2 regions of the Citrobacter sp. CFNIH10 genome follow, and region 2 is predicted to be linked to the other one. Evidence: predicted binding sites of a transcription regulator. Region 2 holds the regulator's gene; the other holds the start of a gene.
The links. Region 2 encodes CRP, which controls carbon source genes, mostly activating them, when cyclic AMP is high. Its sites were predicted from a motif close to ATGTGANNNNNNTCACAT; they were not measured.

Region 1 (7,563 bases), 450 kb from region 2:
GATTTCGATATTCTCTTCCAGTGACTCTTCAGACAGGTCGATCATGTGAGAAGAGAACAGCGGTTTACCGGTCGCCGCGAAGTGTTTTTCACCTGCGTCCAGCAGACCGTCGATCCACGGCAGCAGTTTCTTCGCGCAGTGGTCAGTGTGCAGGATAACCGGAACACCGTAGTGCTCAGCCATCTGATGTACGTGGTGCGCACCAGAGATCGCGCCCAGGATTGCCGCACCCTGAGGAACGTCAGTTTTCACGCCTTTACCCGCGATGAACGCAGCGCCACCGTTGGAGAACTGTACGATAACCGGCGCTTTAACTTTTGCAGCGGTTTCCAGAACGGCGTTGATAGAGTCGGTACCGACGCAGTTAACTGCTGGCAGAGCGAAGTTGTTTTCTTTTGCTACCTGGAAAACTTTCTGTACGTCATCACCGGTGATAACGCCAGGTTTTACGAAATCAAAAATTTTAGACATGTTACGAGTCCTGTATCTTCGGCCTTGGAAAGGGGTGCGTGCCACTTAAGCGCGCTGAAAATTGGGCAGGTTTCCCTGCCCATGAGTGTCTTACTTCTTAGCGCGCTCTTCGAGCATCGCTACTGCAGGCAGAACTTTACCTTCCACGAATTCGAGGAATGCGCCGCCGCCAGTGGAGATGTAGGAGATTTTGTCAGCAATACCGAACAGGTCGATAGCCGCCAGCGTGTCACCGCCGCCTGCAATAGAGAACGCGTCGCTGTCAGCAATTGCGTTAGCTACGATTTCAGTTCCTTTACGGAAGTTCGGGAATTCAAACACGCCAACCGGGCCGTTCCACAGAATGGTTTTTGCATTCTTCAGGATTTCAGCCAGCTGCTGTGCAGAAGCGTCGCCGATATCCAGGATCTGCTCGTCTTCTTTCACGTCGTTGACGGATTTCAGCGTGGCGGCAGCGCTTTCAGAGAACTCGGTCGCGACGCGAACGTCAGTCGGAACCGGGATATCGCACGTGGTCAGCAGACGTTTGGCTTCGTCAACCAGATCTGCTTCGTACAGGGATTTGCCCACATTGTGGCCCTGAGCGGCAACGAAGGTGTTCGCGATGCCGCCGCCAACGATCAGCTGATCAGCGATTTTGGACAGGGAATCCAGAACGGTCAGTTTGGTGGAAACTTTAGAACCGCCCACGATAGCGACCATCGGACGAGCCGGCTCTTTCAGCGCTTTACCCAGCGCATCCAGTTCTGCAGCCAGCAGCGGACCGGCACATGCGACGTCAGCAAATTTGCCGATACCGTGAGTGGAAGCCTGTGCACGGTGAGCCGTACCAAATGCGTCCATCACGAACACATCACACAGCGCAGCGTATTTTTTGGACAGCGCTTCGTCGTCTTTCTTCTCGCCTTTGTTGAAGCGAACGTTTTCCAGCACCACCAGCTCACCGGCAGCGACTTCAACGCCGTCGAGGTAATCTTTTACCAGGCGAACCGGGTTAGACAGTTTGTCTTTCAGGTAATTAACAACCGGCAGCAGAGAGAATTCTTCGTTGTACTCGCCTTCGGTAGGACGACCCAGGTGGGAAGTCACCATCACTTTAGCGCCTTGTTTCAGGGCCAGTTCGATGGTCGGCAGAGAAGCACGGATACGCGCATCGCTGGTCACTTTCCCTTCTTTAACTGGTACGTTCAGATCCGCACGGATAAAAACACGTTTACCAGCAAGATCCAAATCGGTCATCTTGATTACAGACATGGTGAATCCTCTCGTTGATTCTTGATAAAGTTTTGCAGACGCCCTTGCGCCCTACCTGAAACCTTTTGCAGCCATCGCTAACGTGGTGTCGAGCATTCTGTTAGCAAAGCCCCATTCATTGTCACACCAGACCAGTGTCTTAATAAGGTGCGCGCCACTGACCCGCGTTTGTGTACCATCAACAATGGCGCTATGCGGGTCGTGATTAAAATCGACGGAGACCAACGGTAATTCCGTATAGTCAACTATATCATGAAATGCACCTTGTGCCGCTTTTTGCAGCAACTGGTTGACTTCATTGGCTTTTACGGGCTTCATCACCGTAACGCTTAAGTCGATTGCCGTGACGTTTATCGTCGGTACCCGCACCGCAATCGCTTCAAAACGATCGTTAAACTGCGGGAAAATTCGGGTGATACCTGCCGCCAGTTTGGTATCGACCGGAATGATCGACTGACTCGCCGCGCGCGTCCGACGCAGGTCAGAATGGTACGCATCAATCACCTGCTGGTCGTGCATCGCGGAGTGAATGGTCGTCACCGTACCGGACTCTATGCCATAGGCATCATCCAATAATTTGATAATGGGAATAATACAATTCGTGGTACACGAAGCATTGGAGACGATGCGGTGGTCCGCGCGCAGTTGATCCTGATTGACGCCAAATACCACTGTGGCGTCGAGATCGTTGCTGCCAGGATGTGAAAAGAGCACTTTCTTCGCGCCAGCGGCGATATGCGCCTCGCCGTGTTCGCGGTTCCCGTAGACGCCCGTACAGTCCAGCACGATATCAACGCCGAGCTCGCGCCACGGAAGCGCCTCAAGCGAAGACTCATGCAGAATGCGAATCGCGTCGTCGCCAACTATGAGCTGCTCGCGCTCCTGGCGAACGTCCCATGCAAAACGTCCATGGCTGGTGTCATATTTCAACAAATGCGCCATGCCTGAAGCATCCGCCAGTTCATTGATTGCCACCACGGTGATTTCCGCCCGACGTCCGGATTCATATAAAGCACGAACCACATTACGTCCGATGCGACCGAAGCCATTAATCGCTACGCGTACGGTCATAGATCTCCTGCAAGGCTATCCCGATTCAGATGTGGCTGACAGAGTAATCCAGCGCATCGTTCAGGGGAACCTTACCTGTCGCAAACTGCGCCTGATTGATTATTTGTCGAACATTTAATCGACTGAAACGCTTCAGCTAGAATAAGCGAAACGGGGAATAAAAGGAACGATTGTCCAGACGATTAAGCCAGCTATATGACCTGCATCACATTTTACCCGCTGCAAACGGGGGTAATTATTCCAGTAAGGCGTAATAATCATCACGTCTTAGCTGGAATAATTTATCATCAGGCAAGACGGTATTCCCCAGTGGCATTCATCTCCAGTAGCAGACTGGCAGGACGACTTTCGCGCAGCACTCGCTCAACATTCGGTCCGTCTGTGCGTTCGTAAAACGCCTCGGCATCGGCTGGCGATAATCCTCCAGCCAGCTTGCGCCCCACCAGTCGCGCACGCAGGGCCTCCGCTGGCGCGCGAATAAACAGGGAAAAATCGCAGAACGCCGCCAGCGCCCGCCATCTCTCGTCATCCCGCAGCAGCCAGTTCCCTTCCACAATGACAATTGGCGCGCTTACGACAATCGCGTCTTCGACCGGATCGTGCTTTTGCCGATCATATTGCGGCCAGGTCCCTTCGCCTTCTCTAATCTGTCGCAGATTCTGCGCCAGTTTTTCAACGTCAAACGTCTCTGGTGCCCCTTTGTACGCACGCAGATGGTGCGTGTCCAGCCAGTCATTGTAATGATGGAAACCATCCATCGGGAGCGTCTGGATCGCCGGCAAAGAGGGCTCCTGACGAGAAAGCCACTCCCAGAACGTGGTCAGTGTGGATTTTCCGGTCCCGGGCGGCGCACTCAGAAACACAACGGTGCGTCGTCTGGCGTTCGCGGAATGGACGTTTGCCAGTCGCTGTAATAACGGCTTATGAACGTTCTCTATCTCATCATCATGATAATGGGCTTCAACCCGCAACCCGTTAACCATCAGTCCGATTTTCACGGTGTTAGTTCCTTTAAAATTGACGTTACCGCCAGCGTCATTGCCGTCTTGACCATTCCGGAAAAACGCACCTCAGACCACGCCGCAAAGTCGGCAAATTTCATCGACTCCAGCGCGCTATATAAGGTCGTATTTCGGGTAATACTGTTGACGTTGCTGATAAAATCCCAGGTGATGTCGTCGGCAAATCCCGGGATCTCATCCCGTTCGCTGACGTACTGATAAAACTGCGAAAAATGCGTAATATCGGCATAAAGCCATTTATCCATTTTTCCCAGCGCATAAATCAGGCGCAGCGCAACGTCAATATCATCAAGCGGCCCACTCTGGGCAAGTAACGGCTTCACTGCATATTCCACAATCTCTTCATCGTTATCGACAAATAGCGACGGCAGAAAGCGCTTAATGCCCTGTAGCAAAATGGAATGTGCCGTCGTCATAAACGAAAGTAAGTTATTTTGAGCATCCAGTTGCTCCAGCACATCGTCTTCTGTCAGCGTCGTCATTTGTTTCCCGATCAATCACCATGAATGCAGAGAGTCTATTATATTACACGTTCGATCCGCGCCGCCGATCAGTAAAGTTTGCGTACGCACCCCCTTTGCAACCTGTTGGATCCCATTCACAAGATCGCCGCCGGTCACTCCGGTCGCGCTGAAGAGGACGTCATGTCCCGCTACCAGTTCGTCGAGCGTATAGATCCGATTGACCTCGACGCCCATTTCCGCGCAGCGCTGGCGCTCCTGGGCAGAGATAACACGATGCTCCGCGGTGTCGCCTTTCGCTTCACAAAAATCGATCAGCTCGGCCTGCATATCCCCCCCCAACGCTTTCACCGCGCAGGCGGAAATCACGCCTTCTGGCGCACCGCCAATGGTATACATCAGGTCATAAGGGTTATCCTGCAAACAGGCCAGAACACTGGCGGCCACATCACCATCAGGCAGGGCAAAGACTTTCACCCCCAACTGCGTGGCTTCGGCAATGGCTGGCTGAAGCCGCGGTTTATCCAGCGTGGCCATGCGCAGTCGATCCAGCGGTTTGCCCAGCGCTTTCGCCACCTGACGCAGATTATCCGCCAGGGGCCGCGCCAGGTTAATCACCCCTTTCGCCTGCCGGTTAACAACCAGCTTTTTCATGTACATATCAGGGGCATGTAACAAGCTTCCCCGCGGCGCAAACGCCATCACCGCCAGCGCATTGCTCTGCCCCATCGCAACCATCCGGGTGCCTTCAATAGGATCGACCGCGATATCAACCTCTGGCCCGCTGCCGCTGCCAACCTCTTCGCCAATCCACAGCATCGGCGCGTGATCAATCTCGCCCTCACCAATGACGATACGCCCGCGAATAGCGATGTCATTCAAGGCCGTGCGCATCGCACTCACTGCCAGTCCATCTATTTTGTTCTTATCGCCGCAGCCGGTTTGCGGCCAGGCAGCCAGCGCTGCCTGCTCTGTGATGCGAAACAGCGGCCATGCCAACGACTTCATGCCGCCGCCTCCCCGATATCCACGCCAAACTGCGCCAGCAGATACTTTTCTGCTTTCTCATTCCAGATTCCGTGTGTCTCCTCCACAAGACGCGCCAGTTCTCTGAATAACGGATCGGTTTTGCCTTTCTCAGCGAAATCAGCAATTGCCGTCAGCGGCATCGTCACACCGTTATAGATAAGCTTCTTGCCACCTGGAATATCCGGCAAATTCAGAACGGTATCGGGCACCGCATCGAGACCACCAATATGGGTCACCATAAACGATGGCTGAAGCTGGCCCGTCGCACTCAGTGCAATCGCCTCTTTCATGTCCTCAGTGGAACCGCCAGAGGTTCCGACTACGTGAGTGCTATTGTAATGCACGTTGTAGAAATTAAACGGCACCTTGAAACGGCTATCCGTCGGACCGGCAAAGAAGTTCAGACAGCCATCTTCTGCCAGAAGATCGTCAGCCATCTCCACGACGGCTGGCACGGCGGCATAGACAAAAACGTCATCGAACCCGGCGCCGCCCGTTAATTCGCGCAGTTGCGTCGCGGGGTCGGCCATACCGGACGAATTCACATAGGTGAGTGCGATTCCCTTGCATGCGGCCAGTTCGACCGGCAGGAGTTTTTTAGCCTGCTCCAGACGCGTTTCATCAATATCCACCACCACCACGCGTGCCGGTTGGATCCCGCCGTTAATAGCATAATCAATCGCACCGATCCCCATTGGCCCGGCGCAGGCTAAAAGCGCAATATTGCCGCCGGGCTTAATCCCCATTCGGTGCTTATACACATAAGGCGTCGTATGATAATTCGCTTTATAGGCACCAATGATGCAACACATCGGTTCCGCCAGCGAGGCAGCCGCAAAATAAGAACCGTGGTATGGCAATACGCAACCCAGATTTATCGCAATTTCAGGGATAATCATATACGTGGCATTACCACCGAAATATTCGTAGCTGTATCCTGCGGAATAACCGCTGGGCAATCCCATTGCGGGTTGTAAAACAAAACGTTGCCCTTTTTTATATTTCCCGGTTAGGTTTTTACCTACTTCAACAATGATCCCGGCACATTCGTGACCGGTAATCACCGGATGATTTTCCAGATCATCAGGAACACGTTTATGTTCACTGGCTAATGTCGCAGCCTTCCAGGTGGATAAGCATACGCTGTCGGAAATCACACTGACTAACAGTTCATTATCCGTAATTTCAGGTAATTCAAACTCACGGATACGCACATCCTGTTTGCCATATATTGCAGCCACTTTCGTTTTCATATTAACTCCAGGAACCAGAAATGCTAATTCGACGTTAAGTGATTAAATAAATCGTCAAGCAGCGGGTCGCCAATATAATTTTTAATCAACACCAGAGGCTTATGACTGACTCGTTTAACGCGGCCCTCAAGACTGGCGTGCGTCACGATAATATCGGCATCGTCAGGGACATTTTCGATGGCGTAATGTTTGACATCGATAGACAACCCGGCTTTTTCCAGGCGCTTACGAAACGTCGTTGCCCCCATCGCACTGGACCCCATTCCCGCATCACACACAAAGGCGATACGTTTGACATGGCGATATGAAAAACTGCCTTCCTGCTTCATGGCTTTAACAGCTTTGGCGGAATCACTGAACGTCTCTTCACTCTCGGCCAGACCATTTCTTTCCATTTTCAGGATCAATGAGGTGATGATAAAGGTCACCACGGTTCCCGCCGTGACGCCCGCAATCGTGGCAAGGAAAGAGCCTTTTGGCGTCAATGCCAGGTAAGCGAAAATCGACCCTGGGCTCGGACCCGCAACCAGGCCACCGCCTAACAGGTTAAACACCCATGTTCCGCTCATTCCCCCGGCAATCATGCCCACCAGGGTCAGTGGCTTCATCAGCACGTACGGGAAGTAGAGTTCGTGAATGCCGCCCAGAAAATGGATAATCATGGCGCCGGGTGCAGATTTCTTCGCCATCCCTTTACCAAAGAAGGTAAACGCCAGCAGTAAACCTAAACCGGGGCCAGGGTTTGAGGCCACCATGAAAAAGATGGATTTTCCTGTCTCCGAGGCTTGCTGCATTCCCAGCGGATAATAGACCCCCTGATCGATGGCATTATTCAGAAAGAGGATTTTCGCGGGTTCATTAATTAGTGAAAGCAGCGGTAGATAACCTGCATGTACCAGTGATTCAATACACTCTTTCACAAAGTTATTGGCAATGAGGACCGCCGGGCCAATGACTTCAAACCCCAGCAGGCACAACATCATTCCGGCAATGCCTAATGAG
Region 2 (7,563 bases):
GCGTTGGATGGCAATTTCGCACGATTGCAGATATCGCTGCGCCAGTTCCGGCGTCAGCATCGTATGCTCACGCGCCAGCGTGGTCATGGCATTGATATGTTCGACGATAAACTGACTGTGCGTCACCCACAGCTTCATGTCCGCCAGGTAGTGCGTGTTAAAGCCTGGCTCCTGCATCGCCTGATTCAGTGAGTTAAACAGCGTGTTGTGCGCCTGATTGACGCGCATACGCTGATAAGCCAGCGGTGTGGCCTGCGGATCGTCACTCAGAATCAGACGAATCGCTTCCTGATCGGCCTCCAGCGCATCATGTGCGTTTTTACGCAACAGTCCGCTCTGCCATTGTGGCCATAACCAAACGGTGCCGCCAAACGCAATCAGGCAGCCTATCACCGTGTCGACAAATCGCGGAATGATGAACTGTTCGCCGTCCAGCGTCAGGAGTTGCAGGGTGTACACCGCCGTGACGGTAAATCCCACGGTCGCCCAGCCGTAGTTTTTGCGGATGGTCAGATAGCTGACCAGGGTGATCACCAGCATCAGCGCCAGCGTATATCCTTCAGGAATATGAAAGTGCAGTGTTACGCCTGCGATAATCAGCCCCACCAGCGTTCCCGCCGAACGGTGCAGAATACGCACGCGGGTGGCGCCGTAACCGTTTTGCGTCACAAACAGCACCGTCATCAGGATCCAGTAAGGCTTCGGCAGATGCAGCGCGGTTCCCATCAGACTGGCGATGCTGAGCATGACGCTGATCCGCCCGGCGCTGCGGAGTGCCGGAGATTTCAGCGAGAGGTAGTTTTTCAACGCCGGCAGCAGCGGTAGCCGACGCTGCTTATCGGCCATCAGATCGCGGGCGTACAATGGTCGCTGGGTGCGCAGTACGCGGGCGATACGGCTGAAGTGCCAGTAACAGAACTGCCCGACGGGGTTATCCGGATGCTGATGAGCAATTTTTTCCAGCGCGCCAATCTGCTTTTGCATGGTGAACCGCGTCGGCAGCCGGTGATACAGAATGTCATCCGCCAGTACGCGCAGGCGAGCGGCGACCGTTTGCGCCGTCCAGCGTATCACCTGCTCCGCGTGACTGCGCTCGACCAGCTTTTGCACCTCTTCCGGTTGATGCAAACTGACGGAGATATGTTCCTGCAGATCCAGCGCTTCCTGAAAGGCGCGCAGCATCCGCTTATAGTCATTATTGTGATGCGCCGACAGCATGTGCATCTGCTGATAGCACTGGGTGATGAGGTCGACGGCCTTCTGCTGGCGCACCAGAAGCGGCGGCAGGGCTTTTTCCGGGTCGGTATGCTGGGTCAGCATGCTGTATTTCGCTTCGCAGTAATCCGCCAGTTCCCGGTACAGCAGGCTCAGCGACTCGCGCAGCGGCTGTTCGCGCCAGAGCCAGAACCAGAACCAGTTAAACAAGCCATACCACAGCGTGCCCAGCGCGTAGATCAGCAGCGGTTCCCAGACCGGCATATTTCCCGCGAGGCTCAGTGTGAAAATCGCCGCGATCAGCGAGGCCGGAAGCAAACGCGCGTGAAGGGAGCTCAATTCAGCGGTGACGCCGAGCGTGAGCGTCAGGCCGGTCAGGATCAGGGGTAACGGCACCGCTTGCGTCAGCAGCAGCTGCATGATCAGGCTACAGCCGGCAAACAGCGATGCACCGATAATCAGACGTTTGAAAAAGCGTTTGTGCGGAGTATCAAGCCCGGCAATGTTGCAGCAGGCGGGAACGAGAGAGAAGAGCAGGCCCAGATGTAACTGCCCGATGATCAGTCCGACGGCCACGGGCAAACAGAGCACCAGCGTTTGACGTAGTGCATAATTGATTTCTGGGTGATAAATCAGTCTGCGCCACATTGGCAAAACAAAAATGACGCGCTAGCGGGTAGCGCGTCATTTCCGATGAGATTAACGAGTGCCGTAAACGACGATCGTTTTACCGTGAGCGGAGATCAGGTTCTGATCTTCCAGCATCTTCAGAATACGACCAACGGTTTCGCGAGAGCAGCCAACGATCTGGCCAATCTCCTGGCGAGTGATTTTGATCTGCATGCCGTCCGGGTGAGTCATCGCATCAGGTTGTTTCGCCAGATTCAGCAGAGTCTGGGCGATACGACCGGTCACGTCGAGGAAGGCCAGGTTACCGACTTTCTCTGAAGTGACTTGCAGACGGCGAGCCATTTGGGAAGAGAGGCGCATCAGAATATCCGGGTTCACCTGGATCAACTGACGGAATTTCTTGTAAGAAATTTCAGCCACTTCACACGCTGTTTTCGCCCGAACCCATGCGCTACGTTCCTGGCCTTCTTCAAACAGGCCCAGTTCGCCAATAAAATCACCCTGATTCAGATAAGAAAGGATCATTTCTTTCCCTTCCTCATCCTTAATCAACACTGCCACTGAGCCCTTAACGATGTAGTACAACGTTTCTGCTTTTTCACCCTGGTGAATCAGCGTGCTCTTGGACGGGTACTTATGAATGTGGCAATGAGACAAGAACCATTCAAGTGTCGGGTCTGTTTGCGGTTTGCCAAGCACCATGCGCGATTATCCTCTGTTATAAGCTGTCTCCAGAGCCAAAAAATGCCGCTGTCTCTGGGGTTGCAAAAATGTGCTTCCCGCGTCCTGGGAAGAGGCTGTCAAAAACTCACTGCAGCCTTTAATGTGAAGTCCTCTGCATACATGCAGTACATCAATGTATTACTGTAGCATCCTGACTGTTTTAGCATAGCTTTAGCCGTGTGTCTCCTGGTGTCTCGCTTCAGCATGACGGAGGTCGCCTTCCGTTGCGAGAATTGTTATGTACGCGTAATCTGTCAGGAAAATTGACGCACTGGAGTTAAAAAATATGCAAGCGCGTGTTAAATGGGTTGAGGGGTTAACCTTCCTTGGTGAGTCGGCTTCCGGACACCAGATTTTGATGGACGGTAACTCTGGTGATAAAGCGCCGAGCCCGATGGAAATGGTGTTGATGGCAGCGGGCGGTTGCAGCGCCATTGACGTGGTTTCTATCCTGCAAAAAGGCCGTCAGGATGTGACGAACTGCGAAGTGAAACTGACGTCAGAACGTCGCGAAGAGGCGCCACGCCTGTTCACCCACATCAATCTGCACTTTATTGTCACCGGTAACGATCTGAAAGATGCCGCCGTTTCGCGTGCGGTCGACCTGTCAGCGGAGAAGTACTGCTCTGTGGCGCTGATGCTGGGAAAAGCGGTCAACATTACCCATTCATATGAAGTGATTGCGGCGTAATTTTTCCTGTCGCCGGATGGCGGCTAGCGCCTGGTCCGGCCTACAGATCCCTGATTTGTAGGCTCGATAAGCGTAGCGCCATCGCGCACTTCCCATCGTTTATTCGATCTTCTTGCCTTCCATCAGTCGCTGCACCAGCGGCAACATGATGAGTTCCATTGCCAGCCCCATTTTGCCGCCAGGTACCACCAATGTATTGATGTGGGAAATGAATGACCCCTGCAGCATCGCCAGCAACCAGGGGAAATCGATTCCTTCCAGATTACGGAAATGAATCACGACAAAGCTCTCATCCAGTGATGGAATGCCTTTGGCCGCGAATGGGTTCGAGGTGTCGACGGTGGGAACGCGCTGGAAGTTAATATGGGTGCGGGAGAACTGCGGCGTGATGTAGTTGATATAGTCGTCCATCGAACGCACCACCGAATCCATCACCGCCTCACGAGAATGGCCTCGTTCGCTGGTGTCGCGGATAAGCTTCTGGATCCACTCCAGGTTAACGATGGGGACCACGCCGACCAGGAGATCAACATGTCTTGCGACCTCATGCTGGGGCGTGACGACGCCGCCGTGCAGGCCTTCATAGAACAATACGTCGGTGGGTTCCGGCAGGGGTTGCCACGGGGTAAACGTCCCCGGTACCTGATTCCATGGCACGGCTTCATCATAGGTATGCAGATATTTACGCGACTGGCCTTTGCCCGTCTGACCGTACTCAATAAACGTCTGCTCCAGTAGACCGAAGTCATTGGCGTCGGGCCCAAAATAGCTGATGTGGCGTCCGGCGTCGCGTGCTTTGCGGATCGCCATATCCATTTCCGGACGGGTATAGCGGTGAAAACTGTCGCCTTCCACCTCGGCTGCGCGCAGGTTGAGCTGCGCAAAAATTTTACGGAACGCGAGGCTGGTGGTGGTGGTCCCCGCGCCGCTGGATCCTGTTACCGCAATCACCGGATGTTTGGCAGACATGTTAACTCCATCAATAAATTGATTTTTTATTATAGTCGGCCGATAGCGTGCGGGTTATTCGCGAAATTGCTTGCGCGGCATGATATTGACGGTTTCGTGCAACTCAGACCACACCAGCACCGCTTCGCCACACTGTAACTGGCGTTTGACGTCGGCGACTTTTTGTTCAAGGGTACGTTCATGTTCACCATAATCGGTACCTTCGCGCAACACAAAGCTTTCGATCAGATTGTCCAGCGTCTCGGGGGAAAGGTCCTGCCAGGGGATTTGCATGATTAGGCCTCCAGATACGGTGTCAGCCAGTCAGGGATGCGCGATTCCAGCCACATTTCTGGCCGACGTAGCGTCCCGCCAATAAATCCAACGTGCCCGCCATGTTCGGTTAACTGATATTCCACCTGCGGCGGTAAATCTTCTGCTTTGGGGATCACATGATGATCCATAAACGGGTCGTCTTTCGCGTGAATGATCAGCGTCGGAATGGCGATGTCGCTGAGCAAGGGCATGGCACTGCACTGACGATAGTAGTCGATAGCATCGGCGAAGCCGTGAATTTTGGCAGTGATCAGATCGTCAAACTCACGGATCCGGCGCAGGGACTTCAACTGCGCCAGGCTCACCGGCAGCGAGCCTGGATAAGCCGCCAGCTTGCGCGATGCGTTAGCTTTCAGCAGGTTGAGCAGATAGCGCTGATAAATACGGGAAAAGCCTTTATCCATATGATAGCTGCAGGCTTCCAGTACAAAGGGAGCCGAGACAATGACCGCCGCATCAAGCGGGATGTTTTTCCCTTCTTTAGCCAGCAGGCATGCCAACATATTTCCGCCGAGCGAATAGCCTACGGCGGCCGTCGGCGCGTGGCCAAATTCCCGCTGCAACCAGCCTAAGAACCAGGTTCCGTCTTCGGTTTCACCGGAGTGATAAATACGGTTCAGGCGATTCGGTTCGCCGCTGCAACCGCGAAAGTGCATCACCACGCCAAGCCAGCCACGATTCTTTGCCGCTTCAATCAGGCCATGTGCGTACGGACTGTTCAGGCTGCCTTCCAGACCATGAAAGACCACCAGGCGCGGCTTGTGCTTCGCCTGATGCGGATCTTCACTCCATGCCAGATCGACAAAGTCGCCGTCGGGCAATTCCAGACGCTGCCAGTGGGCGTCGAAATTCACCTTTCGGCGGATCAAACGCGGCAACATGGTCTGTAGATGGCAGTTACTGATACCGCGCATCGGGCGAAATTCGTCACTGCTGCCATTTGGCATCTCTGGGTCGTGAAGGATTACGTGTGTCATCACCGTTACTCGCTCAGCATCTGCTCAAGCTGTTCCTGGGCGTCCAGCCAGGCCAGTTCGCACGCTTCCAGCCCGGCTTTGGCGCTGGCCTGCTGTTGCAGACATTCCGTCAGCTCGGCTTTGCGGCTCTGGTCGTAAAGTTCGCTGTCACCCAGCTTCTCTTCTGCCTGCGCCAGCTGTGCGTTCAGCTTCTCCATCTCTTTTTCCAGACGGGCGATCTCTTTACGCAGCGGCTGGGTTTGCGTCCGCAGTTCAGCTTCCCGACGCTTCTGATCTTTACGCGCTTGCGCGCTGTTGATGTTCTCTTTTGGCGTCTCGTCGGACTGGCTTTCCTGCTTCTGCACATCGCTCAGCCACTGCTGATAATCTTCCAGATCGCCATCGAACGGCTCGACCTTGCGGTCATGCACCAGATACAGGTCGTCGGTTGTGGAGCGCAGCAAATGGCGGTCGTGCGATACGACCACCAGCGCGCCTTCAAATTCAATCAGCGCTTCGGTTAATGCCTGGCGCATGTCGAGATCAAGGTGGTTAGTCGGTTCATCGAGCAGCAGCAGGTTCGGACGCTGCCAGACGATCAGCGCCAGCACCAGTCGCGCTTTTTCACCGCCGGAGAAACGACGCGTCTCTTCGCTGACTTTATCGCCCTGAAAGCCGAAGCCACCCAGGTAATCGCGTAGTTTCTGTTCCAGTTCTTGTGGCGCCAGTCGCACCAGATGCTGCAACGGCGACTCATCCGCGCGCAAATACTCAAGTTGATGCTGGGCGAAATACCCGAGCTTAATGCCTTTTGCCAGGCCAATTTCACCGCTCACCGGCGCGAGTTCGCCCGCCAACAGTTTAATGAGCGTGGATTTACCCGCACCGTTACGTCCCAGCAAACCAATACGCGATCCTGGCACCAGGTTCAGTTTGATTGAATCCAGAATGATGCGTTCGCCGTAACCGGCGCTCACTTTCTCCATCTTCAAGAGCGGATTCGGCAGGCTTTCCGGCGCGCGGAAGCTGAAATGGAACGGGTTATCGACATGCGCCGGGGCAATCAGCTCCATGCGTTCCAGCATCTTAATACGGCTCTGTGCCTGTTTTGCTTTCGTGGCTTTGGCGCGGAAGCGATCGATATAGCTTTGCAGATGCGCCACGCGCTCCTGCTGGCTTTCATACATCGCCTGTTGCTGGGCCAGACGCGTGGCACGCTGGATTTCAAACGCGCTGTAGTTGCCGGTGTACTCGAACATCGTTTGCTGTTCGATATGAATGATTTTATCCACAACCGGATCGAGGAAATCACGGTCGTGAGAGATCAGAATCAGAGTGCCCTGATAGCTCTTTAGCCATTTTTCCAGCCAGATAACCGCATCCAGATCGAGGTGGTTGGTTGGTTCATCGAGCAGGAGGAGATCGGAGCGACAAATCAGCGCCTGAGCCAGGTTGAGACGCATACGCCAGCCGCCGGAAAAGTCGCTGACTGGACGTTCCAGTTGTTCATTAGAGAAACCGAGACCATGCAACAGGCTGGCTGCACGGGAGCGTACGGTCCAGGCGTCGATGGCATCCAGCTTGCCGTGGACGGTGGCAATGGCGTGTCCGTCGTTACGTTCGTTAGCGTCATGCAACTGGGCTTCCAGTTGACGATATTCGCGGTCACCGTCAATAACATATTCCAGCGCGGGCTGGGGCAGAGCTGGTGTTTCCTGATTCACCCACGCCAGCTGCCAGCTACCGGGAAAGCTAAAACCGCCGGCATCTGCGCTGATTTCATTTTTCAGCAATGCCAGCAGGGTAGATTTCCCGCAGCCGTTCTTACCCACCAGGCCCACTTTCTGGCCCGGATTGATGGTGGCAGTGGCATTGTCCAGTAAGACGCGCACGCCGCGACGAATTTGTAACGAGGAGAAAACAATCATAAGGCGCCGTATGTTCAGACTATGTTAATTTATCATTATGATAATGTTAGGTGTGGGCCATTTTCCGCACCGGGCCGCAATGGTAGCCCAAAACGACGACGATACACAAAAACAGAAATAAACCGGGAGGGGGATG

Region 1: a site for CRP is predicted at 2,990-3,007, ahead of epd (erythrose-4-phosphate dehydrogenase). Genes of this name have one in related genera too.

The regions. Positions count from the first base shown of each region.
Region 1 is NZ_CP026216.1:370,518-378,080, forward strand. Features, by position in the region: gene fbaA (class II fructose-bisphosphate aldolase) at 1-471, opposite strand, end outside; gene pgk (phosphoglycerate kinase) at 562-1,725, opposite strand; gene epd (erythrose-4-phosphate dehydrogenase) at 1,777-2,796, opposite strand; gene C2U53_RS05030 (nucleoside/nucleotide kinase family protein) at 3,084-3,794, opposite strand; gene C2U53_RS05035 (MltR family transcriptional regulator) at 3,791-4,300, opposite strand; gene glpX (class II fructose-bisphosphatase) at 4,316-5,287, opposite strand; gene C2U53_RS05045 (zinc-binding dehydrogenase) at 5,284-6,561, opposite strand; gene C2U53_RS05050 (PTS mannitol transporter subunit IICB) at 6,585-7,563, opposite strand, start outside.
Region 2 is NZ_CP026216.1:825,207-832,769, reverse strand. Features, by position in the region: gene C2U53_RS07465 (YccS/YhfK family putative transporter) at 1-1,863, opposite strand, end outside; gene crp (cAMP-activated global transcriptional regulator CRP) at 1,915-2,547, opposite strand; gene C2U53_RS07445 (OsmC family protein) at 2,855-3,259, shown strand; gene C2U53_RS07440 (phosphoribulokinase) at 3,359-4,228, opposite strand; gene C2U53_RS07435 (YheU family protein) at 4,283-4,501, opposite strand; gene C2U53_RS07430 (hydrolase) at 4,504-5,520, opposite strand; gene C2U53_RS07425 (ABC transporter ATP-binding protein) at 5,526-7,427, opposite strand.